3 regions of the Kitasatospora griseola genome follow, and region 2 is predicted to be linked to each of the others. Evidence: riboswitches for the same ligand, from Rfam matches in the RefSeq annotation. Region 2 holds a riboswitch; each other region holds the start of a gene.
What was found. Region 2 has a riboswitch for cobalamin ahead of cobN (cobaltochelatase subunit CobN). Riboswitches for the same ligand answer to the same signal wherever they lie in the genome.
Positions count from the first base shown of each region.

Region 1: it holds a riboswitch for cobalamin, as region 2 does, so the genes downstream of both, ACI1MP_RS30710 (HoxN/HupN/NixA family nickel/cobalt transporter) here and cobN (cobaltochelatase subunit CobN) in region 2, are expected to answer to the same signal.
Region 3: it holds a riboswitch for cobalamin, as region 2 does, so the genes downstream of both, ACI1MP_RS15025 (ribonucleoside-diphosphate reductase subunit alpha) here and cobN (cobaltochelatase subunit CobN) in region 2, are expected to answer to the same signal.

Region 1 covers NZ_CP173360.1:6,764,297-6,774,517, forward strand. Annotated here, with positions in the region: gene ACI1MP_RS30665 (GNAT family N-acetyltransferase) at 1-178, shown strand, start outside; gene ACI1MP_RS30670 (shikimate dehydrogenase) at 175-1,005, shown strand; gene aroC (chorismate synthase) at 1,237-2,421, shown strand; gene ACI1MP_RS30680 (shikimate kinase) at 2,418-2,942, shown strand; gene aroB (3-dehydroquinate synthase) at 2,935-4,026, shown strand; gene aroQ (type II 3-dehydroquinate dehydratase) at 4,023-4,469, shown strand; gene ACI1MP_RS30695 (AAA family ATPase) at 4,543-5,388, shown strand; gene ACI1MP_RS30700 (Fpg/Nei family DNA glycosylase) at 5,606-6,412, shown strand; gene ACI1MP_RS30705 (DUF6445 family protein) at 6,509-7,201, shown strand; cobalamin riboswitch at 7,281-7,477, shown strand; gene ACI1MP_RS30710 (HoxN/HupN/NixA family nickel/cobalt transporter) at 7,529-8,620, shown strand; gene ACI1MP_RS30715 (EamA family transporter) at 8,643-9,488, opposite strand; gene ACI1MP_RS30720 (XRE family transcriptional regulator) at 9,614-10,192, shown strand.
Region 2 covers NZ_CP173360.1:1,002,177-1,012,397, forward strand. Annotated here, with positions in the region: gene ACI1MP_RS04935 (IclR family transcriptional regulator) at 1-201, shown strand, start outside; gene ACI1MP_RS04940 (RidA family protein) at 234-644, shown strand; gene ACI1MP_RS04945 (cobalt-precorrin-6A reductase) at 786-1,526, shown strand; gene ACI1MP_RS04950 (precorrin-2 C(20)-methyltransferase) at 1,543-3,102, opposite strand; gene ACI1MP_RS04955 (precorrin-8X methylmutase) at 3,099-3,725, opposite strand; gene ACI1MP_RS04960 (hypothetical protein) at 3,722-5,062, opposite strand; cobalamin riboswitch at 5,256-5,394, shown strand; gene cobN (cobaltochelatase subunit CobN) at 5,564-9,172, shown strand; gene lnt (apolipoprotein N-acyltransferase) at 9,360-10,221, shown strand, end outside.
Region 3 covers NZ_CP173360.1:3,362,596-3,372,816, reverse strand. Annotated here, with positions in the region: gene ACI1MP_RS15035 (glycosyl hydrolase family 28-related protein) at 1-1,329, opposite strand, end outside; gene ACI1MP_RS15030 (ribonucleotide-diphosphate reductase subunit beta) at 1,454-2,473, opposite strand; gene ACI1MP_RS15025 (ribonucleoside-diphosphate reductase subunit alpha) at 2,473-4,887, opposite strand; cobalamin riboswitch at 5,059-5,197, opposite strand; gene ACI1MP_RS15020 (GNAT family N-acetyltransferase) at 5,278-5,772, opposite strand; gene ACI1MP_RS15015 (helix-turn-helix domain-containing protein) at 6,042-7,025, shown strand; gene ACI1MP_RS15010 (histidine phosphatase family protein) at 7,032-7,778, opposite strand; gene mctP (monocarboxylate uptake permease MctP) at 7,946-9,541, opposite strand; gene ACI1MP_RS15000 (DUF3311 domain-containing protein) at 9,562-9,867, opposite strand; gene ACI1MP_RS14995 (GntR family transcriptional regulator) at 10,124-10,221, opposite strand, start outside.

The DNA.
Region 1 (10,221 bases), 5.8 Mb from region 2:
CACCGCCGTGCTGCGTGCCGCGCTGGACGACGCCGACGCCGCCGGACTGACCGTCCGGCTGACCGTGCTGCAGGGCAGCCCCGCCCGCCGCCTGTACGAACGGCACGGCTTCGCCTTCGCGTCCGAGGACCCGATCGACGTCCACCTGCACCGAACTCCCCGAAGGATCGTGTCGTGACCAACCCGCACCGGGCCGCCGTCCTCGGCTCGCCGATCGCCCACTCGCTCTCGCCCGCCCTGCACCGGGCCGGCTATGCCGCGCTCGGGATGGACGGGTGGCGCTACGACCGGTACGAGATCGACGAGGCCGGTCTGGAGGCGTTCGTCACCGGGCTGGACGCCGACTGGGCGGGCCTGTCGCTGACCATGCCGCTGAAGCGGGCGATCCTGCCGCTGCTGGACACCGTCAGCGACACCGCGCGCTCCGTGGACGCCGTCAACACCGTGGTGTTCGGCCCGGACGGGCGGCGGCACGGTGACAACACCGACGTCCCCGGACTGGTCAACGCGCTGCGCGAGCGCGGCGTCGGTCGGGTCGGGTCGGCGGCGGTGCTGGGCGCCGGGGCCACTGCCTCGTCCGCGCTGGCCGCGCTCGGCCAGATCTGCGACGGCGAGGTCACGGTGTACGTGCGCAGTGCCGAACGGGCCGCCGAAATGCGGGAGTTGGGGGAGAAGCTCGGGGTGGCGGTGCGTACCGCCGACTGGGCGGACGCGGCGCGGGCGCTGGCCGGTCCGCTGACCGTCTCCACCACGCCGGTCGGCGCCACCGACGGCTTCGCCGCGCAGCTGACGGGTGCCCCCGGGGTGCTGTTCGACGTGCTGTACCACCCGTGGCCGACCGCGCTGGCCGCGGCCTGCCTGGAGCGCGGCGGCACGGTGCTGGGCGGGCTGGACCTGCTGGTGCACCAGGCGGTGCTCCAGTTCGAGCGGTTCACCGGCGTCGAGCACGGCCCGCTGGCGGCGATGCGGGCGGCCGGCGAGGCGGCGCTGGCGTCCTCGTCCTGAGACGGCGCCCGCGCCCCGGGCCGTCGCGGGCACCGCTGAACTGCGGCTTCGCCGGTCCGTTCGGGCGTCGGCGGCGGACGCTCACTGTCCGCCACGCGGACCGTGCCTCCGACCGCCCTCCGGACGTGAAAGGATCGGTGCTTGCCCCGCCGCGTTCCGCGGCCGGGCAGGACGAGACGCCGGACCGGTCGCCGTTCACGGCGTGCGGGCCGCTGACGAAGGAGCTTTTCGGTGGGTAGCTTGCGCTGGCTGACGGCGGGGGAGTCGCACGGCCCCGCTCTGGTCGCGACGCTGGAGGGCCTGCCGGCCGGAGTGCCGGTCACCACCGCCATGGTGGCCGACGCGCTGGCCCGCCGGCGGCTCGGCTATGGTCGCGGCGCGCGGATGAAGTTCGAGCAGGACGAGGTGACCTTCCTCGGCGGTGTCCGGCACGGCGAGACCATGGGCTCGCCGGTGGCGGTCATGGTCGGCAACACCGAGTGGCCGAAGTGGGAGCAGGTCATGTCGGCCGACCCGGTCGACCCCGAGGTGCTCGCGGGCCTGGCCCGCAACGAGCCGCTGACCCGGCCCCGCCCGGGCCACGCCGACCTGGCCGGCATGCAGAAGTACTCGATCGACGAGGCCCGGCCGATCCTGGAGCGCGCCAGCGCCCGGGAGACCGCGGCCCGGGTCGCGCTCGGCGCCGTCGCCCGCTCCTACCTGAAGGAGACCTGCGGCATCGAGATCGTCAGCCACGTGGTGGAGCTGGCCGCCGCCAAGGCCCCGGCCGGGGTGCTGCCGCTGCCCGCCGACGAGGCCCGGCTCGACGAGGACCCGGTGCGCTGCCTGGACGCCGACGCGTCGAAGGCGATGGTCGCCGAGATCGACCAGGCCCACAAGGACGGCGACACCCTGGGCGGTGTGGTCGAGGTGCTGGCCTACGGGGTGCCGGTCGGCCTCGGTTCGCATGTGCACTGGGACCGCCGCCTGGACGCCCGGCTGGCCGCCGCGCTGATGGGCATCCAGGCGATCAAGGGCGTCGAGGTCGGCGACGGCTTCGAGCTGGCCCGGATCCCTGGCTCCCAGGCGCACGACGAGATCCTGCCGACCCCCGAGGGCGTCAAGCGCGCCAGCGGCCGCTCCGGCGGCACCGAGGGCGGCCTGTCCACCGGCGAACTGCTGCGCGTCCGGGCCGCGATGAAGCCGATCGCGACCGTCCCGCGCGCCCTGCAGACGCTGGACGTGCGCACCGGCGAGCCCGCCAAGGCGCACCACCAGCGGTCCGACGTGTGCGCCGTCCCGGCGGCCGGCATCGTCGCGGAGGCGATGGTGGCGCTGGTGCTGGCCGACGCGGTGGCGGAGAAGTTCGGCGGCGACAACGTCTCCGAGACCCGCCGCAACGTGCAGTCGTACCTCGACAACCTGATCGTCCGATGAGCACCTCACCCGTGGTGGTGCTGGTCGGCCCGCCCGGCAGTGGCAAGTCCACCGTCGGGCGGGTCCTCGCCGAGCGACTCGGCCTGCCGTTCCGCGACACCGACGACGACATCGAACGGACGGCTGGCAAGCCGATCCCGGAGATTTTCGTCGACGAGGGCGAACCGCACTTCCGGCAGCTCGAACGCGAGGCCGTCGAGGCCGCCGCCGCGGCTCACCCCGGCGTGCTCGCGCTCGGTGGCGGCGCCGTGATGGCCCCCTCCACCCGTGAACTGCTCGCCCCGCTGCCCGTGGTGTTCCTGGAGGTGGCGCTCGCCGACGCGGTCAAGCGGGTCGGCCTGGACGCCCCCCGCCCGCTGCTCGCGGTCAACCCCCGGGCCCGCTGGCGCGAGCTGATGGAGGCCCGCCGCCCGCTGTACCTGGAGGTCGCCACCGCCGTGGTCGACACCCAGGACCGGACGCCCGAGCAGGTCGCCGACGCCGTACTCGAAGCACTGGAGTTGAAGAACCCCCATGACTGACCAGATCGTCCGCATCCAGGTCGCGGGCAGCGACGGCCACGCCCCGTACGAGGTGCTGATCGGGCACCAGCTGCTCGGCGAACTCGCCCCGCTGATCGGCCCGCAGGCGAAGCGCGTCGCGATCATCCACCCGGAGTCGCTGGAGGCCACCGGCGAGGCGATCCGCGAGGACCTGGTCGACCAGGGCTACGAGGCGATCGTCCTCCAGGTCCCGAACGCCGAGGACGCCAAGAGCGTCGAGGTCGCCGCGTACTGCTGGTCGGTGCTCGGCCAGACCGGCTTCACCCGCAGCGATGTGATCATCGGCCTGGGCGGCGGCTCGACCACCGACCTGGCCGGCTTCGTCGCCGCCACCTGGCTGCGCGGAGTGCGCTGGATCTCGGTGCCCACCACGCTGCTCGGCATGGTCGACGCCGCGGTCGGCGGCAAGACCGGCATCAACATCGCCGAGGGCAAGAACATGGTCGGCGCCTTCCACCCGCCCGCGGGCGTGCTGGCCGACCTCGGCACCCTGGAGACCCTCGGCAAGCACGACTACGTCTCCGGCCTGGCCGAGGTGATCAAGGCCGGCTTCATCGCCGACCCGGTCATCCTCGACCTGATCGAGCAGGACCCCGCGGCCGCCACCACCCCCTCCGGCCCGCACACCCTGGAACTCATCCGCCGGGCCATCCAGGTCAAGGCCGACGTGGTCTCCGGCGACCTCAAGGAGTCCGGCCGCCGGGAGATCCTCAACTACGGCCACACCCTCGGCCACGCCATCGAGCGCAACGAGCGCTACAAGTGGCGGCACGGCGCGGCGATCTCCATCGGCATGGTGTTCGCCGCCGAACTCGGCCGCCTGGCCGGGCGGTTGGACGACGCCACCGCCGACCGGCACCGCACCGTGCTGGCCTCCGTCGGCCTGCCGCTCAGCTACCGGGCGGACGCCTGGCCGAAGCTGCTGGACGCCATGAAGATCGACAAGAAGTCCCGCGGCGACCTGCTGCGCTTCATCGTCCTCGACGGCCTGGCCAAGACCTCCGTCCTGGAGGGCCCCGACCCGTCGCTGCTGGTCGCCGCGTACGCCGAGGTCTCCGGATGACCGCCGTCCCGGTGCTCGTCCTGAACGGTCCGAACCTCGGCCGGCTCGGCTCCCGCGAACCCGACGTGTACGGCTCCACCTCGTACGCGGGGTTGGTCGCCCGGTGTACCGCGCTGGGGCTCGAACTCGGCCTGGACGTCTCGGTACGGGAGACCAACTCCGAGGCGGAGATGGTCGGTTGGCTGCACGAGGCGGCGGACGCCAAGACCCCGGTGGTGATCAACCCCGGCGCGTTCACCCACTACTCGTACGCGATGCGGGACGCCGCCGCACAGCGCACCGCCCCCCTCATCGAGGTGCACATCTCCAACCCGTACACCCGCGAGGCCTTCCGCCACACCTCGGTCATCGCGGCCGTCGCCTCCGGCACCATCGCGGGCTTCGGCCTCGGCTCCTACGAACTCGCCCTGCGGGCACTCGCCGAGCAACTGACCACCCGCTGAGCGGCCTCCGGCCCGGTGGCGGACTTGTGCCCGCCACCGGGCCGACGTGTACATTCGGCGCAGGGAGGTGACGGTGAGCCAGTACGCGCAGAGCCACCAGCCGGGGGGCCAGGTGCCGGGGGGGCAGGGCACGCCTCCGTTTCCGACGGCCCCTCAACAGCCGTACCCCGCAACGCCGCTGCCCGCCACCACCCAGGCGATCCCCACCCTCGGACCGACCGCGCCCCGACCCGACCGGCCGACCGTCCCGCTCAAGGCCGTCGCCCCCGTCGCCCCCAGCGGCACCGGATACTTCGTGCTCGCCAGCGGCGGCGCCGTCCAACTCCCCGCCCCGCCAGCGCCGATGCCCGCGCTGCCCGCCCCCCTGCCCACCGGCCCGATCGCCGTCCTCCTGATAGGCCCCGCCGGCGCCGGCAAGACCACCGTCGCCCGCCACTGGGCCGAACGCCGCCCCACCCCCACCGCGCACATCAGCCTCGACGACGTCCGCGAATGGGTCCAGGCCGGCTTCGCCAACCCGCAGTCCGGCTGGAACACCGCCTCCGAGGCCCAGTACCGCCTCGCCCGCCGCACCTGCGGCTTCGCCTGCCGCAACTACCTCGCCAACGGCATCTCCTGCATCATCGACGACGCCGTCTTCCCCGACCGCCCCGCGATCGGCCTCGGCGGCTGGAAACGCCACATCGGCCCCGGCATGATCCCCGTCGTCCTCCTCCCCGGCCTCGACCGCGTCCTCACCCGCAACGCCGAACGCTCCGGCAACCGCCGCCTCTCCGACGACGAGGTGGCCCGCATCCACGGCCGCATGGCCGGCTGGCGCACCTCCGGCCTCCCCATCATCGACAACTCCAACCTCACCGTCCCCGAAACCGCCGCCGCCCTCGACCAGGCCATCCTCACCCGCCTCCACCAGGGCTGACCCCACCCGGGCCTGGGCCTGGTCCTGGTCCGCTGCGCGGGGCTGTGCTGCGCTTGCCTTTCCGCTGCGCGAGTGTGTCCCTTGTTCGACCTGCAGGTTTCCGCTGCGCCGCTTTCGCCGGTGGCTTCGGGAGGCGGGGTTTTGGGCTCTGTCGGGGTGTCGGTGGGGGCTGGGAGAATGGGGGTGTTGGACGGGAACGGATGAGGAGTTGACGCGGGTGCCCGAGGGGCATGTGGTGCATCGGTTGGCGGGGCTGAACGGGGAGCTGTTCGGGGGGCGGGTGGTGGGGGTTTCTTCGCCGCAGGGGCGCTTCGCGGAGGGGGCGGCGCTGTTGGACGGGCGGGTGTTGGATGTCGCGGAGGCGCACGGGAAGCATCTGTTCCTGGGGTTCGGGGACGACTGGCTGCACGTGCACCTGGGGTTGTACGGGAAGTACGAGTTCGGGGTGGGGGAGGCGCCGGCGCCGGTCGGGCAGGTGCGGTTGCGGATGGTGAACGAGGGCGGGTTCGCGGATCTGCGGGGGCCGACGGCGTGCGAGGTGATCACGCCGGGGGAGAAGGCGGCGTTGCACCGGCGGCTCGGGCCGGATCCGTTGCGGGCGGGGGAGCTCGGGGACGCGGCGTGGGAGCGGATTTCCCGGAGCGGGACGTCGGTGGCCGCGTTGTTGATGGACCAGAAGGTGCTGGCGGGTGTCGGCAACGTGTACCGCGCGGAGGTGCTGTTCCGGTTGGGGATCAGTCCGCACCGGGCGGGGCGGGAGCTGCGCCGGGCGGAGTGGGACGCGATCTGGTCGGAGCTGGTGGCGCTGATGCGGGAGGGTGTCGCGGCGGGGCGGATCGACACCGTCCGGCCTGAGCACACGCCGGAGGCGATGGGGCGGCCGCCGCGGGTGGACGACCACGGTGGTGAGGTGTACGTGTACCGGCGGCAGGACCAGCCGTGTCTGGTCTGTGGGACGCCGGTGCGGACGGAGGAATTGGCGGCCCGGAACCTGTTCTGGTGCCCCCGCTGCCAGCAGTCCTGACGCTCCGTCACCAAATCGGGCCGCGGGGGAAGCCTTGACGGAAGGTTGACCGCTCCTTGGGCGAGGGCTCCGGGGCCCGCTCCTATTGTCGGGTTCATGTCCGCACAACCGTTCCGGGGCCCCCGTCCGACTCCGGCCCTTCCGGTCCTGCCGTACCGCAAACCCACCAAGGGTCGTGATTACTGGGTGCTGGACGACGTGCTGCCGGACCCGGACGCGGTGCGCGCCCGGCACCTGGCCCGTACCGACTGGGACGAGGGGTATCCGCACAAGCCGGAGTCCTGGCCTGGGCTGCGGGGGATGCCGGGCCTGGAGCCGGACGAGTTGGCGTACGTCGAGAAGCTGGTGCGGGAGACCGTCGGGGTGCCCAGGGTGTGGGCGCTGAGCGAGGCCGAGGGCGGCACCTTCAACCACAACTGCGTGCAGGTGGTGGGGGAGGGGGAGTGCGAGCCGCGTCCGCACACCGATTCGCGTTCGCTGTGCCGCTACGCGGCGGTGCTGTACCTCAACCCGAACGTGCCGAAGCGGTGCGGGACCAGTTTCTACCGGCAGAGCCTGCCGGGCGGCCGGCTCGGCGGGAACACGGTGGTCGCCCCGCACAACAACCTGGTGGACGCGCTCGGCACCCGTTTCGTCCCGCCGGACTCGTTCACCGAGGATCTGGCCGTCCCGCACCGCTACAACCGGCTGCTGCTGTACACCGCCAACCTGATGCACACCGCGACCGAGTACTACGGCACCACACTGGACGAGAAGCGGATGACCTGCGTGTTCTTCTGGATGGCCTGACCCGCCGTCACCTCGCGGGGCGGGGTGATCTGCGACACCTCCGGAGGGGTCCGCTCTTGCCGCTGCACCCGGGACGGTTCTACGGTGGACGGGCCGTGGTGTTCGGGAAGCCGGTGCACTGTGCTCGTCACAGGAGTCCGGAGCGGCCCTCGCCACTGTGATCGGGGAGTCGTCGGCTCCCACCTCGTGCCACTGGCCGTTCGCGGCCGGGAAGGCCGGGCGCCGACGCCGAACACCCCGTCAGCCAGGAGACCGGCCACGGCATCTCACGAAGTGATCCACGAGGTGCTGGAGCGTGATGCGCGGATGACCGCGTCCGATTCGACCATGCCCGGAAACGTCCCGGGCTCCCCTGTTCCTGCTTTCCGCTGGCGCCGCGAGGACACCTGGCGCACCGCCGGCCTGATGGCGGTGATCCTGGCCCTGCACGTGGCGGCGTTCGGGACGCTGCTGTTCCTGGTGGTGCCGGAGAAGTACCAGGTGGGTACCCAGGTGTTCGGCGTGGGCCTGGGCATCACCGCCTACACCCTGGGCATGCGGCACGCCTTCGACGCCGACCACATCGCGGTGATCGACAACACCACTCGCAAGCTGATGGCGGACGGCCGCCGGCCGGTCTCGGTGGGCTTCTGGTTCGCGCTCGGGCACTCCTCGATGGTGGTGCTGATGGCCGCGCTGGTGGCCGGCGGGGCCGCGCTGGCGGGCACGCTGATGGACGAGGGTTCGACGACCCATCAGGTGCTGGGCACCATCGGCACCACCGCCTCGGGGGCGTTCCTGTACCTGATCGCGGCGCTCAACCTGGTGGCCCTGCTGGGCATCCTGCGGGTGTTCCGGGCGATGCGGGCCGGCCAGTACGACGAGGCCGAGCTGGAGAAGCACCTGGATTCCCGGGGTTTCCTGGCCCGAGTGCTGAGCCGGGCGACCCGGTCGATCACCCGGCCCGGCCAGATGTTCCCGGTGGGCATGGTGCTGGGCCTGGGCTTCGACACCGCCACCGAGGTCACCCTGATGGTGATGGCGGGCTCGGGCGCGGCGTCCGGCCTGCCCTGGTACGCGATCGTCTGCCTGCCGCTGCTGTTCGCGGCCGGGATGAGCCTGTTCGACACCCTCGACGGCACGTTCATGAACTTCGCCTACCAGTGGGCGTTCTCCAACCCGGTTCGCAAGGTGTACTACAACCTGACCATCACGGGTCTGTCGATCGCGGTGGCCTTCGTGATCGGCACCATCGAGCTGGTCGCGGTGCTGCACGACAAGTTCGGCCTGGACGATCCGGTGTCCGACTGGATCGCCGGACTCAGCCTGGACAACGTGGGCTTCGTGATCGTCGGCCTGTTCGTGGTGGTGTGGGCGGCGGCGATCGGCTACTGGCGGATCGCCCGACGGTCCAAGGCGTTCGCCGGGGCGGGGGTCTGAGCCCGCGTGGCCTGACGGAACGTCAACCTGCGGCCAGGATCAGCGTTCCGGCGACCGCCAGTCCGGCGCCGACCACCTGGACCCGCAGCAGCCGTTCCTTGAGCAGGCCGCGCGCCATCAGCGCCGTCACCACGGGGTAGAGCGAGGCCAGCACCGCCGCCACCGCGACCGAGCCCAGGTGGGTGGCGGCGGCGTACAGGCCGTTCGCGGCGACGTCGGCGACGCCGACGGCGGTCAGCGAGGGCAACGAGCGGGCCGCGCCGCGCAGTTCGAGCGGCTCCCGGCGGGCGGCGGCGGCCAGCATGCCGATGCCGACCACCGCGTTGGTCAGTCGTTGCACGCACAGCGTCAGCAGCAGTCCGCCGCCGGTGCTGGCGTAGCCGATCAGGGCGAGCACCGCGCCGAACGCGAACGCGGCGGAGAGGGTGAGGACGAGCACCTGGCGGCTCACGGCCGGTCCGCCGCGCTGCGGGCCGCCCGCCAGCGCGACCCCGGCGATCGCCACCAGGATCCCCAGCCCCTGGACGACGCCCGGCCGCTCGCCGAGGAACAGGCCGACCCCGATCGGCACCAGCACGCCGACGGTGGCCAGCGGCGAGACCACGCCCATCGGTCCGAGGGCGAGGGCCCGGTAGAACGCGAGCAGGGCGAACGGCCCGAGCACGCCGGCCGCGACGGCGTACCAGAGCGCGGGACCGGCGTCCGCCCAGCCGCCGGTGGCGGTGACGGCCACCGCGAGGACCAGGGCGGCCGCGGTCTGCGAGAGCACCACGACGCCGAGCGCGGGCAGTCGGCGGGTGATCGTGCCGCCGCCGTAGTCGGCGACGCCCCAGAGCAGGCTGGCGAGCAGGGCGAGAGCGGCGCTCATGAGGCCGGGAGCGCGTCGGGTCGGGGCAGCATGGTGGACTCCGCAGTACAGTCGGTGGACCTGTCGTGCGGTCGCAGCATAGTTCACCCCCCTGAACCGACCCAACCAATATATTGGACTCAAGCGTGCCGGAACCCGATCTCGTCACCCAGGCCCTCGCCCGCAACCTCAAGCGGCTGCGCACCGAACGCGGCCACACCCTGGACGCCCTCGCGGCCCGCTCCGGCGTCAGCCGCGGCATGGTGGTCCAGATCGAGCAGGCCCGCACCAACCCCAGCGTCGGCACCGTGGTCCGCCTCGCCGACGCCCTCGGCGTCTCGATCGCCCGACTGCTCGACTACGACGAGACCTCGGTGGTGCGGATCGTCCCCGCCGAGGAGGCCGTGCGGCTGTGGAGCGGCCCGGACGGCGGCAGCGGCGTCCTGCTGAACGGCATCGAGGCCCCCGGTCCGCTGGAGCTGTGGAACTGGCACCTGCGCCCCGGCGAGACCCACGCCTCCGACCCGCACCCGGCCGGCACCGTCGAGATCGCCCGGATCGACGAGGGCGAACTCACCCTGGTGCTCGACGGCCGCGCCCACCGCATCCCGGCCGGCTCCACCGCCTCCTACGAGGCCGGCACCGCCCACAGCTACCGCAATGAGGGCGACGTCGACTGCCGCCTCACCCTGGTGGTCTCCGTCCCCCCGCCGACCGGCAAATGAGCCCGGCCGGCAAATGAGCCCGGCCGGTA
Region 2 (10,221 bases):
GCGGAGCACGAGGCGTTCATCAACTGTGTGGCCGCGCCGATCCGGGACGCCTCCGGCCGGGTGGTCGCCGCCGCCTCCATCTCCGTCCCGGACGTCGTCCTCCCCTACGAGCAGGTCCTCGACCTGCTCCCCCAGCTGCTCGCCTGCACCCGGGCGATCTCCGCCGACGCGGGCCTCCCCGCCCGCGGGAGCCTTTCCTGACGTATCGTCATCTTCCTTTTGGAGCACCGCACATGAGCGACAAGACCGAGATCCGCACCGACGGCGCGCCCGCCCCGGCCTGGATGTTCTCGCAGGGCGTCCGCAAGGGCCCGATCCTGCAGGTCTCCGGCCAGGGCCCGCAGGACCCGGCCACCGGCGAGTACCTCCACCACGGCGACGTGAAGGCCCAGACCCGCCGCACCCTGGAGAACGTCAAGGCCATCGTCGAGGCCGGCGGCGCCACCATCGAGGACGTCGTGATGTTCCGCGTCTACCTCACCAAGCGCGCCGACTTCCCGCTGATGAACGAGGTCTACGCCGCTTTCATCGACGAGAACATCAAGCCGGGCGGCGTCAAGCCGTGCCGTACCACCGTCTTCGTCGAACTCCCCCAGGAGCCCATGCTGGTGGAGATCGACGCCCAGGCCGTCGTCACCGACTGACGCCACTGCCGCAGCAGGCTCCGGCCGACCGCCGCGGCCGGCCACGAGAGGCTCCCGGCCGACCCGCCGGGGGCCTCTCGGCGTGCGGGCGGCCCCGGTTAGGGTGGTGTGTCCGAATCGCGTCGGCTCCGGGAGTCCGCCATGCACGTCCTGATCCTCGGCGGTACCAGTGAGGCCCGTCGGCTGGCGGAGGTGCTGGTCGCCGACCCGGCCCTGCGGGTGACGAGCTCACTGGCCGGGCGGGTGGCCCAGCCGCGGCTGCCTGCCGGGGAGGTGCGGATCGGCGGGTTCGGGGGCCCGGCCGGGCTCGCGGCCTGGCTGCGCGGGCACCGGGTGGACGTGCTGATCGACGCCACGCACCCGTTCGCCGAGACCATGAGCCGCAACGCGGCCCTGGCCGCCGCCGAGACCGGGACGCCGCTGCTGGCGCTGCGTCGTCCCAGCTGGCTGCCGCAGGACGGCGATCGGTGGCATCCGGTGCCGAGTCTGGCCGCCGCGGCCGAGGCCCTGCCCGCGCTGGGTGCCCGGGTGTTCCTGACCACCGGACGGCAGGGCATCGCCGCGTTCGCGCATCTGAACGCCCTGTGGTTCCTGGCCCGTTCGGTCGAGCCGCCGGTGTCGCCGATGCCCGCGGCCGTCGAAGTCCTGCTGGAACGTGGGCCGTTCACCCTCGACGGGGAGCGCGCACTGCTGCGGGCGCACCGCATCGACGTGCTGGTCACCAAGGACAGCGGCAGCGCCGCCACCGCCCCCAAGTTGACCGCCGCCCGCGAGCTCGGCCTGCCGGTGGTGGTCGTCCAGCGCCCGGCCGCCCCGCAGGGCGTGCAGACCGCCCCGGACGTCGCCGGGGCGGTCGACTGGCTGCGCCAGCTGGCGGGTTGAACGAACTGACGGAGCGTCAGGCCTCCGGGTAACGGCGCGGCGTCCACACCACGTCGTGCCCGCCGTCGCGCTGCACCCACTGGGTCTGGGTGGAGCCGATCAGCAGCAGGGTGCGCATGTCGACGTCGGCGGGGTCGAGTTCGGCCAGCGCGACGGTGCGGACCCGCTCGGTGGGGCCGCCGACGTCCCGGGCCAGCACCACGGGGGTCGCCGGGTCGCGGTACTCCAGCAGCAGGTCGCGCGCCGAACCCACCTGCGTGGTGCGGGACTTGGAGCCGGGGTTGTACAGCGCGAGCACCAGGTCTGCCTCGGCGGCGGCGCGCAGCCGGCGGGCGATCACCTCCCACGGCTTGAGCCGGTCGGAGAGCGAGATCACCGCGTAGTCGTGGCCGAGCGGCGCTCCGGCCCGGGACGCGGCGGCGTGCGCGGCGGTCATCCCCGGCAGGACGCGCACGGGGACGTCCCGGTAGGGGTCCTCGCAGGCGGCTTCCAGGACGGCGGTGGCCATCGCGAACACGCCCGGGTCGCCCGAGGAGACGACCGCGACGCGGCGGCCGCGACGCGCCAACTCCAGGGCGAATTCGGCGCGTACGCCCTCGACCTTGTTGTCGGAGCCGTGCCGGACCTGCCCGGCGCGGACCGGCACCCGGTCCAGGTAGGTGGTGTAGCCGACCAGGTCGGTCGCGCCGGCGAGCACCCCGCGCGCCTCGGGCGTCAGCCACAGCGGCCCGGCCGGGCCGGTCCCGACCACCACCACCTCGCCGGTCTGCGACGGCTGTTCGGCCGGGGCCGCGAACGCCTCGAACGGCTGCCCGTCGGAGTCGAGGGCGGCGACCCGGCTGGGCAGCACGGCGACCGAGAAGTACGGCACGCTGTCGGCGTCGATCTCGGCGAGCAGGCCGGTGCGTTCGCCGTCCATGGTGGCGCGCTCGACGTACCGGGCCTCGTCCAGGCGTCCGGCCCGTTCCAGGGCGCGGCGCACGGTGGGGAAGGTCCGGCCGAGCTTCATGACGACGGCGGAGTCGGTGGCGGCGAGGCGCGCGGTCAGCTCCTCCTCCGGCAGGGTGCCCGGAATGATCGTCAGCACCTCCTCGGCCTCCACCAGCGGGGTGCCCAGGCGGGCGGCGGCGGCGCTGATCGAGGTGACGCCGGGCACCACCTCGGTGGGGTAGCGGTGCGCGAGGCGCTTGTGCATGTGCTGGTACGAGCCGTAGAACAGCGGGTCGCCCTCGGCGAGGACGACGACGGTGCGCCCGGCGTCGAGGTGGGCGGCGAGCCGCTCGGACGCCTCCTGGTAGAAGTCGTCCAGTGCGCCCCGGTAGCCGCCGGGGTGGTCGGTGGTCTCCACCGTGACGGGGTACATCAGCCGCTCCTCCAGCTGACTGCCCGTCAGATAGCGCTCGGCGATGGCCCGGGCGTGCGAACGGCCGTGCCGCGCGCAGTGGTAGGCGATGACGTCGGCCCGGCCGATGAGTTCGGCGGCGCGCACCGTGATCAGCGACGGGTCGCCCGGTCCGACGCCGACGCCGTAGAGCCGACCGGTGGTCGCCGAGGAGGTTTCCTGACGGTCCGTCATTCCTGTTCGCTCGCAATCGCGTTGATCGCGGCAGCGGCTATCGCGCTGCCGCCCCGGCGGCCCCGGACCACCAGGTGTTCCAGTGCGGCCGGGTGTTCGGCCAGGGCCTGCTTGGACTCGGCGGCGCCGATGAAGCCGACCGGGACGCCGATCACTGCGGCGGGTCGGGGCGCACCGGCCTCGATCAGCTCCAGCAGGCGGAACAGCGAGGTGGGTGCGTTGCCGACGGCGACCACGGCGCCCTCCAGGCGGGGCAGCCAGAGTTCCATGGCGGCGGCGCTGCGGGTGGTGCCCATGGCGCGGGCCAGTTCGGGCACCGACGGGTCGGTGAGGGTGCAGATCACCTCGTTGTCGGCCGGCAGCCGCTTGCGGGTCACCCCGCTGGCCACCATGTTGACGTCGCACAGGATCGGCGCACCGGCGTGCAGGGCGCGCCGGGCGTCGGCGACCACGTTCGACGACCACAGCAGGTCCTCGACCAGGTCGGTCATGCCGCAGGCGTGGATCATCCGGACCGCGACCTGGGCCACGTCGGCGGGCAGCGCGGCGAGGTCGGCCTCGGCGCGGATGGTGGCGAAGGACTGGCGGTAGATGGCCGCGCCGTCCTTCTCGTAGTCGATCATGCGGTCCTCCGCCAGTCGGCATTGCGCGCCTCGGCGACTGCCTCGGCGAGGTCGTTCTCGGTCGTGTCGTTCTCGGCCGGGCCGTCCCCGGTCGGGCCGTCCCCGGTCGGGCCATTCCCGGTCATGTCGTTCCCGGCCGCCCCCTGCCCGGACGCCCCCGGCCACGTCGTCTCGCGGACGCGGCCGTCCACGGTGACGCGGTGTCCGGTGGCGGTGGCCAGCACGTCGACCCAGCGTCCGGCGGGGTGCCCGCAGCGGCGTTCGCAGCCGGACCAGTGCACGGGCAGGCCTTCGACGGGCGCGGCGGCGATCGCCCGGGCGGCCTGCGCGCGGACGTCGGCAAGCGCTTTCCCGCAACCGGGCAGGCCGGTGCAGGCGCTGACGCCTTCCCAGGGGCCGCCGGACTCCACCCGGAAGCCCGCGTCGGCGAGCCGCGGCAGCCACTGGGCCCCAGCCCCGGGCACGACGACGCCGCGCCACGGGGTGAGCCGCACGCTCCCGCCTCCGCCGCCACCCGCACCGCCCGGTCCGAGCGCGTCCGCCAGCAGCCGCCACTGCGCGCTGCTCGCCCGCCCGAACCGCAGCCCGACCGAGGCGGCGTCACCGACCGCGCCCAGCAGCGGCCGTTCGCCGACGAAGCGCGGCAGCGCCACGTCTCCGTCGGGCAGCTCGGCCTGCACTTCGCGCAGGTGCCAGGCGCGTCCGGCGGCCAGGTCGAGGAAGTGCCGGGCGGCGGCGAGCGCGGCGGGCACGGGGTGGTCGACGACGGTTCCGGTGCGGGCGCGGCCGAGGCGCAGCAGGGCGCGCCCGTCGCCGACTGCGATCAAGGTCACATCGGCGTCGAGGGCGGCGATGTCGCCGCGGCCGTCGTCCAGGGCGAACAGGAATTTGCCGGAGAGCCGGGCGGCCCACGGCGCGGCGCACAGGGCGGCGTCCAACTCCCGTACCCAGTGCGGCAGATCGACGTCGGGGCGGCCGCGTCCGTCCAGGCCGGCCAGGGGCGAGGCGGCGATGTTTCGGACGCGTTCGTGGGTGTCGGAAGGCAGCAGGCCGACGGTGCGCAGCCGTTCGGCGAGGTCGGCGGCGCACTGCTCGCGCAGGCCGCGCAGTTGGAGGTTGCCGCGGGAGGTGATCTCGACCTCGCCGTCGCCGAGCGCGTCGGCCGCGTCGGCCAGCGCCAGCAGCTGACGGTGCGTCAAGTAACCGCCGGGCAGCCGGAGTCGGGCGAGGTGGCCGTCCTCGGCGAGGTGCAGGCGGAGCGCGCCGGGGCAGGCGTCGGCGCGGCCTCGGTCGGGCCCGACGAAGGGTGCCGCGAAGGCGTCGGGTGTGGGTGGCATGGCGGCGAGCATACCCATGGCGGCGGGTCGCGCCACTGCCCCGAGTGTCGACCTCCGGTGTCGTGGGCCCGGTGAATGCCCAGCTCAGCGCGGGGTTCCGGGGTCGGCGCGGATCGGATCGGGGGCGCGTCGCAGGTCACACTCCCCCGATGCGCCGTCAACCCGTACGATGCTGGCGGGTGCCTTTCGAGGTGTCCCGGGCGCCTTTCGGGGTGTCCGCTGCCAGCGACGGCACAGCGGAGGAAGTCCGGTGAGAATCCGGTGCGGTCCCGCCACTGTGACCGCGGCTCAGTGAGCCGTGGGAGCCAGGAACTCCGGCCGTCCTCCACTGCCCGGGGCGAGGACCCCGAGGAAGGTCCGTGCCATGCGCCGTCGCATGCCCGCATCCTGGCGGGTGCCCGTGGGCTCTGTCCCCGTCGGGCCCTTCCGCGTCCTCGATCGCACCTGTGCTCCCACGACCGGGTTGTCCCCGCTGTCCGAGACGCCCGGGAGGGCTTTCGCATGATCCTGCTGCTGTCCACGTCCGACACGGACCTGCTGAGTGCCCGGGCGTCGAACGGTCCGGTGCGGTTCCGGTGGGGCAATCCGGCCCGGCTGGATCCGGCCGGGCTGCCCGAACTGCTGGACGGCGTCGAGCTGGTGGTGGTTCGGCTGCTGGGTGGGCGCCGGGCCTGGCAGGAGGGTCTGGACGCGCTGCTCGCGGGGCCGCGTCCGGTGGTGGTGCTGACGGGCGAGCAGGCGCCGGACGCCCAGTTGATGGAGTTGTCGACGGTGCCGGCGGGCATCGCCGCGGAGGCGCACGCGTACTTGGCGCACGGCGGTCCGGCGAACCTGGCGGAGCTGGGCGCGTTCCTGTCGGACACGGTGCTGCTGACCGGTCACGGTTTCGCGCCGCCGGCGTCGGCTCCGTCCTGGGGCCCGCTGGAGCGCACCGCGCACTCGTCGGAGGGGCCTTCCGTCGCGGTGCTGTACTACCGGGCGCACCACATGAGCGGCAACACGGCGTTCGTGGAGACGCTCTGCCGGGCGATCGAGGCGGAGGGCGCGCAGGCCCGGGCGTACTTCTGCGCGTCGCTGCGCGGTGCGGAGCCGGAGCTGCTGGCGGAGCTGGGCGCGGCCGACGTGATCGTGACGACGGTGCTGGCGGCGGGCGGCACCCGACCGGCCGACGCGCAGGCCGGTGGTGACGAAGAGGCTTGGGACGCGGGCGCGTTGGCGGCGTTGGACCGGCCGATCCTGCAGGCGCTGTGCCTGACCTGGTCGCGGGCGCAGTGGGAGGGCAGCGACGACGGGCTGTCGCCGTTGGACACGGCGACTCAGGTCGCCGTCCCGGAGTTCGACGGCCGGCTGATCACCGTTCCGTTCTCCTTCAAGGAGGTCGACCAGGACGGACTCACGGTGTACGCGGCGGACCCGGAACGTGCGTCGCGGGTGGCGGGCATCGCCGCGCGGCACGCCCGGCTGCGGCACACTCCGGCGTCCGAGCGCCGCCTGGCGCTGGTCCTGTCGGCTTATCCGACCAAGCATGCCCGGGTGGGCAACGCCGTCGGCCTGGACACCCCGGCGTCGGCGATCCGGCTGCTGGAGCGGCTGCGCGCGGAGGGCATGGACCTGGGCGACAGCCTGCCCGGTCTGCACACCGAGACCGAGCACCAGCACGACGGCGACGCACTGATCCACGCGCTGATCGAGGCGGGCGGCTACGACCAGGCGTGGCTGACGGAGGAGCAGCTGGCCCGCAACCCGGTGCGCATCCCGGCCGCCGACTACCGGCGCTGGTACGCCACGCTCCCGGCGGCGCTGCGCGAGCAGGTGGAGGAGCACTGGGGTCCGGCGCCGGGCGAGCTGTACGTGGACCGTTCGCAGAACCCGGACGGCGACCTCGTGCTGGCGGGTCTGCGCTCCGGCAACCTGCTGGTCCTCGTCCAGCCGCCGCGCGGGTTCGGCGAGAATCCGGTGGCGATCTACCACGACCCGGACCTGCCGCCGAGCCACCACTACCTGGCGGCGTACCGCTGGATCGCGGCGGCGCAGGAGGACGGCGGGTTCGGTGCGCACGCGGTGGTGCACCTGGGCAAGCACGGCAACCTGGAGTGGCTGCCGGGCAAGACGGCGGCGCTGTCGGCGGAGTGCGGTCCGGACGCGGCGCTCGGCGATCTCCCGCTGGTCTACCCGTTCCTGGTGAACGACCCGGGCGAGGGCACCCAGGCCAAGCGCCGGGCGCACGCCACGCTGGTCGACCACCTGGTGCCGCCGATGGCCCGCGCCGATTCGTACGGTGACATCGCGCGCCTGGAGCAGTTGCTGGACGAGCACTCGAACATCGCGGCGATGGACCCGGCGAAGCTGCCGGCGATCCGGGCGCAGATCTGGACGCTGATCCAGGCCGCCCGGCTGGACCACGATCTCGGTCTGGACGAGCGGCCGGAGGACGACGGCTTCGACGACTTCCTGCTGCACGTGGACGGCTGGCTGTGCGAGGTGAAGGACGCGCAGATCCGCGACGGCCTGCACGTGCTCGGCCAGGCCCCGAGCGGCGCCGACCGGGTCAACATCGTGCTGGCGATCCTGCGGGCGCGGCAGATCTGGGGCGGCGTCAGCGCGCTGCCGGGGCTGCGGGAGGCGCTCGGCCTGGACGAGGCGGCGCTGACGCTGGGGGCGACGGACGCCGCCGAGGCGCAGGCGCGGGCGTTGGTGGAGGCGATGGAGGCCGAGGACTGGAACCCGGCCGCCGTCGAGAAGGTCGCGGCCGGTCTGCCGGCCGCCGTGGCGGAAGTGCTCTCCTTCGCGGCCGCCCAGGTGGTGCCGCGGCTGGCGTCCACCACGGACGAGTTGGACGCGGTGCTGCACGCGCTGCAGGGCGGGTTCGTGCCGGCCGGGCCGTCGGGTTCGCCACTGCGCGGGTTGGTCAACGTGCTGCCGACCGGCCGGAACTTCTACTCGGTGGACCCGAAGGCGGTGCCGAGCCGGCTCGCCTGGGAGACCGGGCAAGCGCTTTCCGCCTCCCTGATCGAGCGGTACCGGGCCGACAACGACGGCCAGTTCCCGCCGTCGGTGGGCCTGTCGCTGTGGGGCACCTCGGCGATGCGCACCGCCGGCGACGACATCGCCGAGGCGTTCGCCCTGCTGGGCGTCCGGCCGGTCTGGGACGACGCCTCGCGCCGGGTCACCGGTCTGGAGGCGATCCCGCTCGCCGAGCTGGGCCGGCCCCGGATCGACGTGACGCTGCGCATCTCCGGCTTCTTCCGGGACGCCTTCCCGCACGTGGTGGCGCTGCTGGACGACGCGGTGCGGCTGGCGGCCCGCCAGGAGGAGCCCGCGGAGCAGAACTTCGTCCGCGCCCACGTGCAGGCGGACCTGGCCGAGCACGGTGACGAACGCCGGGCCACCGTCCGGGTGTTCGGCTCCCGCCCGGGGACGTACGGGGCGGGCCTGCTGCAGCTCATCGACAGCCGGGACTGGCGCACCGACGCGGACCTGGCCGAGGTGTACACGGTGTGGGGCGGCTACGCGTACGGCCGGGACCTGGACGGGCGACCGGCCCGGGAGGAGATGGAAAGCGCTTACCGCCGGATCACGGTGGCGGCGAAGAACACCGACACCCGCGAGCACGACATCGCCGACTCCGACGACTACTTCCAGTACCACGGCGGCATGGTGGCCACGGTGCGCGCGCTGACCGGCAGCAGCCCGGCGGCGTACATCGGCGACTCGACCCGCCCGGAGACGGTGCGCACCCGCACCCTCACCGAGGAGGCAGCCCGGGTGTTCCGGGCCCGGGTGGTGAACCCGCGCTGGCTGGAGGCGATGCGCCGGCACGGCTACAAGGGCGCGTTCGAGATGGCCGCGACGGTGGACTACCTGTTCGGCTACGACGCCACCACCGGCGTGGTCGCGGACTGGATGTACCAGAAGCTCACCGAGGAGTACGTCCTCGACCCGGTCAACCGCGAGTTCTTCGCCGAGGCCAACCCGTGGGCCCTGCACGGAATTTCGGAACGCCTGCTGGAGGCCGCCGAGCGCGGCCTGTGGGCGGAGCCGGACCCGGCGCTGCTGGCCGAGCTGCGGCAGGTCTTCCTGGAGACCGAGGGCGACCTGGAAGGCGAGTGACGGCGGAGCCCGCCACCGGGCCGGGGCTCGAAACCGGGCCGGGGCTCGAAACCGGGCCGGGTACCGACGCACGCCGGAGGTGAACGTCGGGACCCGGCCGGGGCCGGAGGTGAACGTCGGACGACACTTGACGTGCCGATGATCGCGAAGGGGTGTCTTCCGGCCCGCCCGGGCGGACAATTTCCGCATGAGCCTGCGAACCGCCCTGACCCGCCCGGCGCGCTACGGCGCGCTGGTCGCGGGCGCGCTGCCCGTCCTGACGTTCCCGGGTGCCGGCCTGGCCGCCCTGGCCTGGGTGGCGCTGGTGCCGGGGCTGCTGCTGATGCGGGCGGCGGGCACGGCGCGCGAGGCCGCGGTGCGCGGCTGGTGGTTCGGCGCGGGGTTCATCCTGACCGCCATGTACTGGCTGATCCCGTCGATCGGCCCGGCGCTGCCGCTGCTGGCGGTGGTGTTCGGGGTGCTGCAGGCACCGGTGGGCGTGGCGGTGTGGTGGCTGCTGCACGGCGAGTTGACGCTCCGCCGGTCGGCGGCGGCGCTGGTGGTCGTCCCGGCGGTGTGGGTGAGCGCCGAGTTCGCCCGGTCCTGGCATGCGCTGGGCGGGCCGTGGGCGCTGCTGGGCGCGTCCCAGTGGGAGCATCCGGCGGTCCTCGGCCTGGCCTCGGTCGGCGGGGTGTGGCTGGTGAGTTGGGCCCTCGTCACGGTCAACACGGCATTGACGTTGCTGGTGCTGGCCCGCGAGGTGCGGCTGCGGGCACTGGCGGTGACGACCGCGCTGGTCGCGGTGGTGTCGGGTCCGGCGGCGTTCGCCGCGCAGCCCGCGCCGGCGACCCGCGGTTCGGCGTCGGTGGCGCTGGTGCAGGCGGGCCAGACCACGGACGAGCGGGCCCGGTTGGAGGCGAACGTCCGGATCACCCGCTCGCTGGCGGGCCGCCCGGTGGACCTGGTGGTGTGGGGCGAGAGTTCCACCACCGCCGACCTCGACCGGGACGGCGCCACCCTCGACCGGCTGACCGCGCTGTCGCAGTCGACGGGCGCGCAGCTGCTGGTCG
Region 3 (10,221 bases), 2.4 Mb from region 2:
GTCGACCCGCAGCGTCCACCGCGGGGCCGAGCCGCGAGTCCAGAACTGCAGGTCGCGGTTGGTGCCCTTGGCGCCGTTCAGCACGTGCGTGTCGGAGCGGTCCTGCTGCCAGCCGCCGCCCGCCGGGCCGGGGTCGGTGATGCCCGTGGCCCCGCTGTGCCGCACCATCGATCCGGCCTGGTCGCGGAACGGTGCGACGGTGCCCATGAACTGGCCGCCGGTCACCGCCACCAGGTGGAACGAGGCCAGCGACGCGGTGGCCACGCCGTACGCGGGCGAGCGGACGCCGGAGCCGTCGTCGTCGACGCCGGTGTACACCGAGCAGCCGGTCAGCAGCGCGCCGCCGCCCGGCGCGGTGGGCACGCCGGTGACCGAGAAGCCCGCCGATCCGGCCTGCTGGAGCTTCCCGTCCCGCTTGGCCAGGCAGCCCAGCAGCTGCACCGGGTGGGCGCCGGCGTCGGTGGCCACGTGGTAGCCGTCCAGACCGGAACGGTCGGTGAAGCACCCCGCCAGGACCAGGGACGCGCAGTCGCCGGTCACCAGGTAGCCGTGCCCGGCATTCCACTCCGAGCGGCAGCCCGTCAGGACCACCGCGTTCGGGGCGGTCAGTGCGAAGCCGTGCCCGCCGTTGCCCTGCGCGTAGCACTCGTGCAGGTCGGCGTCGAGCATCCGCCCGCCGTTCGTGGCGAAGCCGTGCCCGTCGTTGGTGGAACACACCACCTGGTGGAACTGCAGGCCGCCGGCGCCCCCCGTGGTGATGCCGTTGCCGGTGAAGTGCCAGGCCGTGACGCGCTCCATCGCGACGTCGCGGACGTCCGCCGCCAGCACGACCGCGTCGATCGGGCCGCCGGCCGCGTTGGACTGCTTCATGCCGTTCAGGGCCAGGCCGCTCAGCCGGACCCCGCCGCCGAGTGCCGACTTCTCGTAGTCCTGCGGCACCGAGGCGGTCGGGCGGTTGACGGTGATCAGCGCCGAGCCGTCGAACCCGGGCCCGGGGAACAGGTACGAGGCGGTCATGCTGGTGCGCGGCGCGAAGTGCGGCGCCCAGTCCCCGCGCAGCGTCACCCCCTCGGTCACCAGCAGCGGCCGGCTCAGCAGGTAGCGGCCCGGCGGGAAGTACACCGTGGAACCCTGGGCGCCCGCGTTGATCGCCGCCTGTATCGCGATGGTGTCGTCGGTCGTGCCGTCGCCCTTCGCCCCGTGGTCGTCCCGGACGTTCAGCCAAGTGTTCGATCCGGTGGCCGCGGCGGCCTCCGTGGAGGCGCCGGCCGCCACCACGGCGGAGGCGGCGAGCCCGCCGAGCATGAAAGTACGTCGTGAATTCTGCACGCGCGGCAGTATGGCAGCGGCGTCGGACCGGCGGGCTGTATTCGAACAACAGGCGCACGGCCAAGGGCCGCACCCCGGCAACCGGGGTGCGGCCCTTGGCCACTGACGACGCCTCGGGCGTCTGCTAGAAGTCGTCGTCGAAGGAGACCGAGCCCTCCACGGCGACCTGGTACGCGGAGACCCGGCGCTCGAAGAAGTTGGTCAGCTCCTGGACGTTCTGCAGCTCCATGAACCCGAACGGGTTGGTGGAGCCGTAGCGGATCGGCAGGCCGAGCCGGGCCAGGCGCTGGTCGGCGACGGCCTCCAGGTACTGGCGCATCGACTCGGTGTTCATGCCGGGCAGGCCCTCGCCGCACAGGTCGCGGGCGAACTGGAGCTCGGCCTCGACGGCCTCCTCCAGCATCTCGGTGACCTGCTGGGCCATCTTGTCGTCGAAGAGGTCGGGCTCCTCCTCGCGGACGGTGTCGACCACCGAGAACGCGAAGTCCATGTGCATCGACTCGTCGCGGAACACCCAGTTGGTGCCGGTCGCCAGGCCGTGCAGCAGGCCGCGGCTGCGGAACCAGTACACGTAGGCGAACGCGCCGTAGAAGAACAGGCCCTCGACGCACGCCGCGAAGCAGATCAGGTTCAGCAGGAAGGCCCGCCGGTCCTCCTTGCTCTGCAGCGAGTCGATGTGGTCGACCGCGTTCATGTACTTGAAGCAGAACTGCGCCTTCTGCGCGATGGAGGGGATGTTCTCCACCGCGGCGAAGGCCGCGTTGCGGTCCTCCGGGTCGGGCAGGTAGGTGTCCAGCAGCGTCAGGTAGAACTGGACGTGCACGGCCTCCTCGAACAGCTGCCGCGACAGGTAGAGCCGCGCCTCCGGCGAGTTGATGTGCTTGTAGAGGCTCAGCACCACGTTGTTCGACACGATCGAGTCACCGGTGGCGAAGAACGCGACCAGCCGGCCGATCATGTGCCGCTCGCCCTCGGAGAGCTTGGCGAGGTCGGCGACGTCGGAGTGCAGGTCCACCTCCTCGACCGTCCAGGTGTTCTTGATCGCGTCCCGGTACCGGTCGTAGAACGACGGGTAGCGCATCGGACGCAGCGTCAGCTCGAAGCCCGGGTCGAGCAGCATCTTCTTCTGGTCTTCGGAGCTCATTACTGGCACGCCTCGCAGGACTCGGGGTTCTCCAGGGAGCAGGCGATGGCGTCCTGCTCGGCCTGGCTGAGGGTCGGGGTCTGCACCGGCACGGGCGCGGCGGTGCGGGCGGCGCCCGACGCGGCCTGGGCGATCCGGGTCGCGGGACGGGAACGCAGGTAGTAGGTGGTCTTCAGACCGACCTTCCACGCGTACGCGTACATCGAGGACAGCTTGCCGATGGTCGGCGCCGCCATGAACAGGTTCAGCGACTGGCTCTGGTCGATGTACGGCTGCCGGGCGGCGGCCAGGTCGATCAGCGCGCGCTGCGGCAGCTCCCACGCCGTGCGGTACAGCGAACGGACGTTCTCCGGCAGCCACTTGAAGTCCTGCACGGAGCCGTTGGCCTCGCGCAGCTCGTCCCGGGTCTGCTGGTCCCAGACGCCGAGCTCCTTCAGCTCGCGCACCAGGTACGGGTTGACCTGGAGGAACTCGCCGGACAGCGTCTCGCGCTTGAACAGGTTGGACACCTGCGGCTCGATGCACTCGTAGACGCCGGCGATGGAGGCGATGGTCGCGGTCGGGGCGATCGCCAGCAGCAGCGAGTTGCGCAGGCCGGTGACGGCGATCCGGGCCCGCAGCGCCTCCCAGCGGCCGGTCCACTGCGGGGCCGCCGAGCCGAAGTGGTCGATGTGCAGCTGGCCGCGGGCCGCGCGGGTCTCGCCGTACGCCTCGTGGCGGCCGAACTGCTCGGCCAGGTCCGCGGAGCGCTCGTACGCGGTGAGCATGATGCGCTCGGAGATCAGCGTGGACAGCTGCTTCGCCTCGGCGGAGTCGAAGTCCAGCCGCAGCTTGAAGAAGACGTCCTGCAGGCCCATCACGCCAAGGCCCACCGGGCGCCAGCGGGAGTTGGACGTCCCGGCCTCGGTGGTCGGGTAGAAGTTGATGTCGATCACGCGGTCGAGGAAGGTCACCGCGGTGCGCACGGTGGCGTCCAGGCGGTCCCAGTCCATGGCGTTGATCAGGTCGTCGGCCGTGGCGCCCGGGGCGACGTGCGCGCCCAGGTTGACCGAGCCCAGGTTGCAGACCGCGGTCTCGGAGTCGTCGGTGACCTCCAGGATCTCGGTGCACAGGTTCGAGGAGTGCACCGTGCGGCCCGGCAGCGCGGTCTGGTTGGCGGCCCGGTTGGAAGCGTCCTTGAAGGTCATCCAGCCGTTGCCGGTCTGCGCCAGGGTGCGCATCATCCGGGCGTACAGGGTCTGCGCGGGGATGGTGCGCACGGCCTTGCCGGCCAGCTCGGCCTTGCGGTAGGCCTCGTCGAAGTCGGCGCCCCACAGGTCGACCAGCTCGGGCACGTCCGCCGGGGAGAACAGCGACCAGTCCTGGTCGGCGTTCACGCGGCGCATGAACTCGTCCGGGATCCAGTGCGCCAGGTTCAGGTTGTGGGTGCGCCGGGCCTCTTCGCCGGTGTTGTCGCGGAGCTCCAGGAACTCCTCGATGTCGGCGTGCCAGGTCTCCAGGTACACGCAGGCCGCGCCCTTGCGCCGTCCGCCCTGGTTGACCGCCGCCACGGAGGAGTCCAGGGTGCGCAGGAACGGGACGATGCCGTTCGACTTGCCGTTGGTGCCGCGGATCAGCGAGCCGCGGGAGCGGATCCGCGAGTAGGACAGGCCGATGCCGCCGGCGTGCTTGGACAGCCGGGCGATCTGCGCGTACCGGTTGTAGATCGAGTCCAGGTTGTCCAGCGGCGAGTCCAGCAGGTAGCAGGAGGACATCTGCGGGTGCCGGGTGCCGGAGTTGAACAGCGTCGGGGAGCTGGTCAGGTACTCCAGGCGGCTCATCAGCTTGTACAGCTCGGCCACCTCCAGCACCGACTGCTCGGAGGTGCCGACCGCCAGGCCCGCCGCCACGCGCAGCAGGAAGTGCTGCGGGGTCTCGACCACCTTGCGGGTGATCGGGTGGCGCAGCAGGTAGCGGGACTGCACGGTGCGCAGGCCGAAGTACTCGAAGCGGTCGTCGCCGGCGGCGTCGATCAGCGAGTCGAACAGCGCGGTGTGCGCGGCCACGAACTCGGCGGTGGCGTCGCCGATCAGGCCCTCGGCGTGGCCGACGGCGATCGAGGCGGAGAACGAGGTGACGCCCTGGGTGGCGGCCTCGTCGGCGATCTCCATGGCCAGCAGGCGGGCGGCCAGCTTCGAGTACTGCGGGTCCTCGGCGATCATCGACGCGGCGGCCTCCACGGCCAGCCCGCGCAGCTCGGCGAAGTCCGAGCCGGCGTGGCGGCCGCGCAGCGCGGCGGCGGCGACGTGGCCGGGGTCCACCTGGGGGAGGTCGGTGCTGCGGTCGGTGAGCAGCCGAAGCAGCGCCGCACCGGGGTCGGTGAAGGCGTCGGCGGATCCCTGGGACGGCAGGGTGACTGAGGCGGCGACGGTCAAGGCGCACTCTCTCCTGTGGCGGCGACGGACGTGGATCGAGGTGTCCGACGGCACGCGTGCGGCAGGGGAGGACGGCACGCCGACAACGATCGAACGGCGCGCGAAAGACCCACCCCCGGCCCGCCCGCGAGGCCGGACGGCAAAACAGTGCTGCATGGCGTCTGCGGGGATGCCGTGTCGCACACCGTCGGCAGGTCCTCGGACTGTGCGGGCGTCGCTACAGCCCGCTCACCGTTGCGGGGCAGTCCCGGACTTTCACCGGGTTCCCCTGCTTCGACAGCGAGGTCGAGCATACATGTTGTGGCGGCTGGAGCTGGCGGCACCAGATGTAGTAGCGCGTGTCGCGTCGTGGTGCCGCGCGTAGACAACGGAAACCGCGCCCGAGGGGCCTCAGAACCGCATCGTGTAGACCATCAGATCCATGCCGGGGGCCGCCTCCCAGTCCCGTTCGGGGGTGCGGAGGAAGCCCAGAGCATCGTAGATCCGGTGCGCCGCGGTCATCTCCGGCCGGGTGGAGAACGCCATCCCGGCCAGTCCGAGTTCCCGGCTGCGGTCGATCGCCGCGCCCACCAGCGCCCGTCCGACGCCGCGCCCGCGGGCGGCCGCGCCGACCGCCAGCATCCGGATCTCGCCCTCGTCCGGGAGCGCGATGTCCGCCCAGGGGGTGCCGCCTGCGGCGAACGTCACGCAGCCGAGGACCGTCCCGTCGCCGTCGACGGCGACCAGCAGCTCGGCCTCCCGGTTGCGGCGCCCGGTGTCCCGGAGGAGCTCGACGTAGCCGGAGTCGGGACGGGTGTGGCCGTCGCCGACGAAGGCTTCGACGCTGACCTCCCCGGCTCCGGCGAGGTCGTGGTCGAGGGCGCGGCGGACGATCGGGGAGTGCATCCGGACAGTGTGCCGGACCGCGTCCGGCGCGGGTCGGCCAGGTCCGGGTCGAAGGGCCGGCCGGTCGGCCGGGGCCGGTCGTCCCGGCCGTGCCGGGCGTTGCGGTCCAGGTCCCGGCCGACCAGGACGCCGAGGAGTCCGAAGCCGGCGAGGAGGCCCAGCAGGGCGAGCGCAGAGGTCATGGCCCCACTCTCCGCGCGCCGGCCGCCCGCCACGGGTGGCAGGAACGCACCGTTGCCGCGAAATCCTGCCACTGCCATGCTGGGCGGATGCTGAAGAACGTCGCGGTGATCGTGCTGGAGGAGATCCACCCCTTCGAGCTGGGGGTGGCCTGCGAGGTGTTCGGCCTGGACCGCAGCGACACCGGCCTGCCGGTGTACGAGTTCGGCCTGGTCGCCGACCGGCCCGGCCCGATGCGCACCCACGCCGGCTTCGACGTCCACGTCCCGTACGGCCCGGAGCGGCTCGCCGAGGCGGACCTGGTGATCGCCACCGCCACCGGCATCCGCGAGCACTACCCCGAGGCGCTGTGCGAGGCGCTGCGGGCCGCCCACGCGCGCGGCGCGTACCTGCTGTCGATCTGCTCCGGCAGCTTCCTGCTCGGCGCCGCCGGCCTGCTCGACGGCCGCCGCAGCACCACCCACTGGCGGCACGCCGAGCTGATGGCCGAGCGCTTCCCGCTGACCACCGTCGAGCCCGACGTGCTGTACGTGGACGACGACCCGGTGATCACCTCGGCCGGCACCGCGGCCGGCATCGACGCCTGCCTGCACCTGGTCCGCAAGGTGCAGGGCGCCGAGGTGGCCCGGGAGATCGCCCGCCGGATGGTGGTCGCCCCGCACCGGGACGGCGGGCAGGCCCAGTTCATCAGCCGCCCGCTGCCCGAGGGCGACGGCGACTCGCTGGCCGGCACGCTGGAGTGGATGCGCCGCCACCTCGACCGGGAGACCAGCGTGGACGACCTCGCCCGGCACGCCCACATGTCCCCGCGCACCTTCGCCCGGCGCTTCCAGCAGGAGACCGGCACCACCCCGCACCGCTGGCTGACCGGCCAGCGGGTGCTGTTCGCGCAGCGCCTGCTGGAGTCCACCGACGAGAGCGTGGACGCGGTCGCCGCCCGCTGCGGCTTCGGCAACGCCGCCACCCTGCGGCACCACTTCGGCCGCCGCCTCGGCACCACCCCGCAGGCCTACCGGCGGGCCTTCGGCGGCCACGGCGGCCCGGTGCGGACCGCCGGGCTCCGGTCCGCCTGACGGGCATCAGGACAGATGCGCGGTCTCGTTCCAGCCGGACGGCCGCAGCCGGCCCTCGCGGGCCCGCCACACGCTGGTCGAGCAGTTGGCGACCGGCGGCAGCGCCAACAGCTCCTCCTCGCCCAGCCGGTCCAGCACGTGACGCAGCATCAGCACCGTGCAGTCGTGCGCGACCAGCAGCACCGGCCGCCCGGCCTCCTCCTCACCCAGGTCGCGCAGCAGGCCGCGCACCCGCAGCGCCACGTCCAGCCAGGACTCGCCGCCGGGCGGCCGGTAGTACAGCTCGCCCATCCGCCGGCGGCGCTCGGCCTCGGCGGGGTGGTCGCGCTCGATAGCGGCCTTGGTGAGCATCTCCAGCACGCCCAGCTCGCGGTCGCGCAGCCGTTCGTCGTAGCGGATCGGCAGGCCGACCGGGACGGCGCCCAGCCCCGACGCCTGGGCGAGGGCGATTCTCGCGGTCTCCGCGGTGCGCACGTACGGCGAGCACCACACCGAGCGGGGCCGGTCGGCGGGCGGCCGGGCGGCCCACCACCGGCCCAGGTCGTGGGCCTGGGCCTGGCCGCGCATGGAGAGCGGGATGTCGGCGTCCCGGCAGGTGATCGGGACGGTCAGGGCGCCGCTGGAGTCCGCGTGCCGGAACTCCACGTTGGCCGTGGACTCGCCGTGCCGGGTGGCGATCAGGACCGACGGCAGCCGCCGCCCGCCGTCGGTCTGGGTGCGGTGCCCGGTGCGTACCGTGGTGAGGTCGGTCATTGGCGGTGGCTCCCCGTTGTCGGTGCTGCGTCGGTGGTGCTCGTCTCTCCCCGGTCTCTCCCGAAAAGGGCTGTCATAACAGATGATCGCGCCGTCACCCCAGTGTCGATCGAGGCAACGGCGCGACCCAAGGGCGCATTCGGGGGCGCGTTGCGCCCCCGCACGCGTCAGTGCGCCAGCGTGGGCTGCGGGGCCCGCTCCACGGCCTCGTCGCCGGCCTCCGCGGAGTAGTCGGCCCTGGCGGTCTCGTCGGCCCCCTCGGGGGCCTTCAGGGCCCGCAGCACCAGCGTCAGCACCACCGCGACGAGCAGGTTCAGCACGAACCCGGTCAGGCCGATGTAGCCGACCTCCCCGATCATCGGGATCTTCGCGGCCGAGCCGCCGAAGTGCTTGGTGGCCGGCGACGCGATGCCGTACGCCTTCCAGGTGCCGTACAGCATGCCGACCGCCCAGCCGGCCAGCAGCGCCCAGCGGTGGAACCAGCGGGTGAACAGACCCGCAACCAGCGCCACCGCGGTCTGCAGGATCCACACGCCGCCCAGCAGCTGCATGTTGATCGCCGCCTGCTTGTCCATCACCAGCACGAACGCCAGCGCGCCGACCTTCACCAGCAGCGAGGCGATCTTCGCCACCCGGGTCTCGTCGGCCGGCGTGGCGTCCGGCCTCAGGAACTCCTTGTAGACGTTGCGGGTGAACAGGTTCGCCGCCGCGATCGACATGATCGCGGCGGGCACCAGCGCGCCCACCCCGATCGCCGCGAACGCCACCCCGGTGAACCAGCTCGGGAACATGTCCGCGAACAGCTGCGGCACCGCCAGCTGCGCGTTGAACTTCTTGTCGCCCTTGCCCACCCCGGCCGCGATCGCCATGAAGCCCAGCAGCGCCAGCAGGCCCAGCATCAGCGAGTACGTCGGCAGGATCGCCATGTTGCGGCGCACCGTGTTGCGGGACTTCGCCGCCAGCACGCCCGTCACCGAGTGCGGGTACATGAACAGCGCCAGCGCCGACCCGAACGCCAGCGTCGCGTACGACCACTGCGCGGCCGGCCCGGTGACCAGCGAACCCGGCGCCTTGTGGGTCACCGGGTCCGGAGTGAACTTGTGCGCCGCCGCGTCGAAGATGTGCCCGTAGCCGCCCAGCCGCATCGGGATGTAGATCACCGCGACCAGGATCACCACGTACACCAGGGTGTCCTTGACGAAGGCGATCAGCGCCGGCGCCCGCAGGCCCGAGGAGTACGTGTACGCCGCCAGCACGCCGAACGCCAGGAACAGCGGCAGGTCCTGCAGGAACCAGTTCCCGGAGCCGCCGACGCCCAGCACGTCCAGCACCGCCTGGATGCCCACCAGCTGCAGCGCCACGTACGGCATGGTCGCCAGGATGCCGGTCAGCGCCACCGCCACCGACAGCCCGCGCGACCCGTACCGGCCGCGCACGAAGTCCGCCGTCGTCACGTAGCCGTGCACCCGCGACACCGACCACAGCCGCGGCAGGATCAGGAACACCAACGGGTACGCGATGATCGTGTACGGCACCGCGAAGAAGCCCGCCGCGCCCGCCCCGTAGACCAGCGCCGGCACCGCGATGAACGTGTACGCGGTGTACAGGTCGCCGCCCAGCAGGAACCAGGTGATCCAGGTGCCGAAGCTGCGGCCGCCCAGACCCCACTCGTGCAGGTGCTGCGCGTCGTCCGCCCGGCGCCAGCGCGACGCCAGGAAGCCCATCACGGTGACCGCGGCGAAGAACAGCAGGAAGACCGTCATCGCGGTCCAGTCCACGTGCTTCACGACTGCTCACCCCCGTCCGGCTGGGACGGAACCTGCACCGCGACGGACGGGACGGCCTTGCGGGCCGCCTCGTCCCGGCGCAGCAGCAGGTACGCGGAGGTGGTGAACACCGCCGACAGCGGCACCCACATCAGCTGGTACCAGTAGAAGAACGGCATGCCGCCGAGCGCCGGATCGGTCTTGCTGTACGACGGCACCCACAGCACCACCACGATCGGCACCAGCAGGCACAGGCCGGCCAGTACCCGGGCGGGGGAGACCACGGGCAGCGCGCCCGCGGATGGCGATTGAGACGACGACACGAGCGGCTCCCGGGATGACGAGGAGTCACCTCACTGGCACCGCAACGCACATCGCTGTACGTCCGCCGAGCAGTACCTTCGGTGATCGAAAGGTCTCCGCGAGAGTAGGGCAGGGGAGTGACTTGTGTCACTACCCTGTCAACCGATCGTTCCGCGACGGCTGTTCGGGCCGCCTGCGCGGGCCGCTGCAGCCTGGTCGTGCTGTTGTTGTTCCGGACCAGCCGGAGGCTGTCTACGCGGGCCGCTCGGAGGCTGCCTACGCGGGCCGCTGCAGCCTCGTCGTGAACTTGTACCGGTCCCCGCGGTAGATCGACCGCACCCACTCCACCGGCGCGCCGTCCGCGTCGAAGGAGT